Regions from separate parts of the Cellulomonas sp. HD19AZ1 genome, predicted to be linked through region 2. Evidence: riboswitches for the same ligand, from Rfam matches in the RefSeq annotation. Region 2 holds a riboswitch; the other holds the start of a gene.
What was found. A riboswitch is a leader RNA that binds a small molecule or an ion and turns the genes downstream of it on or off. The one in region 2 is predicted to bind S-adenosylmethionine.
Positions count from the first base shown of each region.

Region 1: linked by a shared signal. The riboswitch ahead of E4A51_RS10355 (methylenetetrahydrofolate reductase) and the one ahead of E4A51_RS06560 (LLM class flavin-dependent oxidoreductase) in region 2 are both predicted to bind S-adenosylmethionine.

Region 1 is NZ_SPHX01000004.1:365,700-368,076, forward strand. Features, by position in the region: gene E4A51_RS10355 (methylenetetrahydrofolate reductase) at 1-970, opposite strand, end outside; SAM riboswitch class I at 1,053-1,159, opposite strand; gene E4A51_RS10360 (hypothetical protein) at 1,322-1,540, opposite strand; gene E4A51_RS10365 (DNA-3-methyladenine glycosylase I) at 1,650-2,258, opposite strand.
Region 2 is NZ_SPHX01000003.1:64,398-66,774, reverse strand. Features, by position in the region: gene purL (phosphoribosylformylglycinamidine synthase subunit PurL) at 1-393, shown strand, start outside; SAM riboswitch class IV at 581-686, shown strand; gene E4A51_RS06560 (LLM class flavin-dependent oxidoreductase) at 1,113-2,255, shown strand; gene E4A51_RS06555 (NtaA/DmoA family FMN-dependent monooxygenase) at 2,268-2,377, shown strand, end outside.

The DNA.
Region 1 (2,377 bases), on a different contig from region 2:
CGAGGTCGGCGCCGTCGAGCAGGTCGAGCGCCGCCTCGTGGGTGTTGAACGTGTAGACGTGCACGCCGGGCGCGCCGCCGTCCAGCACGCCGTTGACCAGGTCGACACCGGCGCGCGTGCCGCGCCGGTGGCGCTCCGCGGGGTCGTCGGTGCCGCCGAGCAGGTCGAGCAGGCGCTGCGGCACGGGCACGCCCGTCAGCTCCTGCACGCGCAGCAGGCGGGCCGGGTCGGTGGTGGGGATGATCCCCGGCACGATCGGGATGGTGACGCCGGCCTCGCGCGCCTCGGCGACCAGACCGAGGTAGGCCTCGGCGTCGAAGAAGACCTGCGAGATCGCGAAGTCGGCGCCCGCCTCCTGCTTGGCGAGCAGCGCCTGCACGTCCTGCGCGCGTGTGCCGCCGGTCGCGTGGTTGCCGCGCGGGAACGCCGCGACCGCCACGGACAGCGGGCGGACGCGGGCGCGCACCGCCTGCGACGCGGAGCGGCCGCACCGGCGGCCCTCGATCTCGCGGAGCAGCTCGACCAGCTCGGCGGCGGTGTGCACGCCGTCGGGGTGCGGGCGCCAGTCCGGCTCGCCCGCGGGCGGGTCGCCGCGCAGCGCGAGGAACGAGCGCACGCCCTCGTCGAGGAACTCCTCGACGATCGTCGTGACCTCGTCGCGCGAGGTGCCCACGCAGGTCAGGTGCGCGATCGGGGTCAGCGACGTCTCGCGCAGCAGGCGCCGCACGAGCACGCGCGTGGTCTCGCGCGTGCGGCCCGACGCGCCGTAGGTCACGGACACGAAGTCGGGCTCGACGGTCTCGAGCTCGCGCACCGTGCGCCACAGCCGCGGCGCGGCGTCGGGGTTCCGGGGCGGGAAGAGCTCGAAGGACACGGTGGGCCGGTCGAGGGCGCCCGCCTGCTCGGCGCGCCGCCCGGCGGCCCGGGCGGGCGGCGGGGCGGGTGCCTCGACCTCGGCCACGAGGGTCATCGGGTGCGGCCCGGGAGGCACGCGGTGCGTGCGCTCACGGGGCAGCACGGGCTGCACGAGGGGTCGGTCGCCAGGGCGCAGACGGTCATCGTCACTCCATCGTTCCTGGCGGAAGCACCCACACCCTCGCAGGGAGGGGGGTTGCTGCGGCGTCGCGGAGCCAGGTCTCTCAGCCGCTCTGGATGGTCGACGACGATGCTAGCGGCCATGCCCGGATGGCGGACAGCGCTTCTCGTTCAGTGAGACGACTTCGTTCGGTCGGCGGCCCTCCCGGCTCCGACGGGCCGGAGTGGGTCGGTACAGCTCGTCGCGCGCCGACCGCCCGGGGCGACGCCGGGTGGACGGCAGGGGTCAGCGGCGGCGGCGGTGCAGCGAGGGCAGCGCCTCGCGTGCCGTGCGCTGGTGCGGCAGACCGAACCAGGACGTCGCCGGGGTCATCACGGGGACGTCGTGCAGGCCCTCGTGGACGGCCGCGAGCACCTGCGGGTCGGGCTCGCCCGCCGTCCACCACGCCTCGTGCGCGGCCTGCACGGGGTCGTGCTGCCCGTCCGGGTGCGCGTGGTGGGTCATGGGGGCGACCTTAGCGGCGGTGGGAAGGGCCCCGTCGGCCGCCGGACGCTTGTTCACCCCACGCGTCACCCCGCCGGAGCAGCGCGCGCGCCACCCGGGGGACGCGGCGTCACCCGGCCACCACGACGCACCCCGCGAGGTGGTCGTCGACCACGCCGCACGCCTGCATCGCGGCGTACGCGGTGGTCGGGCCGACGAACCGGAAGCCGAGCGACTTCAGCTCCTTGGCCAGCGCGGCCGACTCGGCGGTCCGCGCGGGCACGTCGGCGTAGCTGCGCGGGCGCTCGCGGGGCGCCGTGGGCGCGTGCGACCACAGCACCTCGTCGAGCGTGCGGCCGGAGTCGTGCAGCGCGAGCAGCGCGCGGGCGTTCGCGATCGTCGCGTCGACCTTCGCGCGGTTGCGCACGATCCCCGCGTCCGCGAGGAGCCGCGCGACGTCGTCCTCGCCGAACGTCGCGACGACCTCGGGGTCGAACGCCGCGAACGCGGCCCGGAACCCCTCGCGCTTGCGCAGGATCGTCAGCCACGAGAGCCCCGACTGGAACGCCTCGAGCGAGATGCGCTCGTACAGCGCGTGCTCGTCGTGCACCGGCACGCCCCACTCCTCGTCGTGGTAGGCCGCGTACACCGGGTCGCCGGAGCCGAAGCACCGGAACGGCTCGTCCTGCGCCGGCGGTGCGGCGGGCGTCGCGTCGGGGGTGGGGACGGTGGTCGTCATGGCCCGAGTCTGGCGCGTCCCGCCGACACCTCGACGCGACCGGCCGGGCACCTGTGCGGCGCGGATCGTCACCCGGGTCTGGGGGCGGCCCGGATCCGTCTGAGGTGCGTGCCCGGGGC
Region 2 (2,377 bases):
GCCGCGCACGACCTGTCGGAGGGCGGGCTCGCGCTCGCGCTCGTCGAGTCGAGCCTGCGCTACGGCGTGGGCGTGCAGGTCGACCTCGACGCGTTGTGCGCGCGCGACGGCGTGACGCCGTTCGAGGCGCTGTTCTCCGAGTCGCAGGCGCGCGTGCTCGTCGCCGTGCCGCGCTCGGAGGAGGTGCGCCTGCAGGACCTGTGCACCGCGCGCGGCGTGCCCGCGCTGCGGCTGGGCGAGACGGCCGAGACGTGCTCGCCGGGCGCCGGGACGCCCGTCGACGACGCGGACCACGCGCACGCGGCCGCCGTCGAGGTGCGGGGGCTGTTCACGCTGCCGCTCGCCGAGGCCCGTGCCGAGTGGGAGGCGACGCTGCCGCGCCTGTTCGGCTGACGGCACCTGCTCGACCCCGACGCCCGCCCTCGCGCCCCGTGCGCGGTGGCGGGCGTCGTCGCGTCCGGAGGGGGCGCCGGGGCGGTGTGCGTCCCGGATCGTGGACGTCGTGTCCGCGGGCGTTGACACCCGCCACCCACGGGCATAAATTTCCGATCAATCAAGTCGGCTTTACGTCGACGACACAGGTCACGAGCTCCGACGCGAAGCCCCGGCTGGTCGGACGGCAACCCACCCGCGCGGCGGGGTGCCCCGGGTGAGGACCAGGCGCACGCCGTGCGCAACGACCGCGAGGGACGGACCGACATGGAGCGACAGGTGAGCAGGCAGACGGCCGCGCGGCGCGAGCACGCGACCTGTCCGGCGCCGTGCCCGGCGCCGCGCGCCTGTCGCTGACCCTCCCGCGGCGCCCGCGTGCCGCCGCGCTCGTCGCGCACCCGGCTCGTCGCGCACCCGGCTCGCCGTCGCCGATGCGGTGACGGCGCCGACGCGGTGACGACGCCCGCCCGCTGACGCGTCCGCGCCGCGCGTCGACGCCCCGGGCACGCGCCCGCCGTCGTGCCCGCGTGCGGCCCGCCGCGTCCCGCGCCGTCCTCCGTCGTCGCACCCCCGGTGCCCCCGGAGCGCCGCGCCCCCACCCCGCCCTGCCCCTCACCCCGGGGACCCGCACCCCCTCGTCCACCGGCGAGGGTGCGGCCCCGCGCACCCCTGGAGCACCCGTGCCCGACACCCACCCGTCCCTGCACCTCGGCGTCGACCTCACCGACGCCGGAGCCCACCCCGCCGCGTGGCGCACCGTCCCGGCCGCCGCGCACGGCTGGTTCGACCCCCGCCGCACCGCCGACCTGCTGGCGACCGCGCAGCGCGGCCTTCTCGACCTCGCGGTCCTCGACGACGACCACGTGCTGCAGGAGGCACCCGTCGGTGGCCTGCAGGGCCGGCTCGACGCGGTGCTGCTCGCGGCGCACCTCGCACCGCGCAGCGCCGGCATCGGCCTGGTCGCGCGCACCGACACGACGCACACCGAGCCGTTCCACGTCTCGAAGGCGATCGCCACGGTCGACCACGTCAGCCGCGGGCGCGCGGGGTGGCAGGTCGGCTGGTCCACGGGCCCCGCGCAGGCCGCGGCGTTCGGGCGCAAGGACCCGCAGGACCACGACGACGCGGTCGACGAGGCCGCCGAGGTCGCGCACGTCGTCGGGCTGCTGTGGGACTCGTGGGAGGACGACGCCGTGATCCGTGACGTCGCGACCGGCCGCTACGTCGACCGCGACAAGCTGCACCGGGTCGACCACGCGGGCCCGCGGTTCTCGGTCGCCGGGCCGTCGATCACGCCCCGTCCGCCGCAGGGCCGTCCGCCGGTCGTCGTGCCGGTCACGTCCGACGCGACGCTCGCGCTCGCGGCGCGCCACGCCGACGTCGTGCGGCTGCGCGCGACCGACGTGAGCGCGGCCCGCGCGCAGCGCGACCGCCTGCACGAGCAGGCCGTCGCGGCGGGGCGGGACCCGCGCGACCTGCGCGTGCTCGTCGACACCTCCCTGCTGCTGGCCGACGACCGGTCGTCGGCGGCGGCGCGGCTCGCGGTCCTCGACGACCTGGCGGGCGAGCCGTGGCGCCCGGCGTCGCTCACGCACGTCGGCACGCCGGCGGACCTCGCGGCCGTGCTCGACGCGTGGCGCGAGGTGGTCGACGGGTTCCACCTGCTGCCGGCGGTGCTGCCCACGGACCTCGACGCGGTGGTCGACGGGCTGGTGCCGCTGCTGCAGGACGCGGGCCTGTTCCGCACCTCCTACCCGGGCACGACGCTGCGCGACACCCTCGGGCTCGCGCGCCCCGCCAACGTCCTCGCCGCGACGGCCTGAGAGGGGTCCGTCATGACCACGCGTCCGCGCAAGCAGGTCCGGCTCGGGGTGCACTTCCCGGGCGTCAACAGCACGACGGTGTGGAGCGACCCCACGGCCGGCAGCCAGGTCGACTTCTCGTC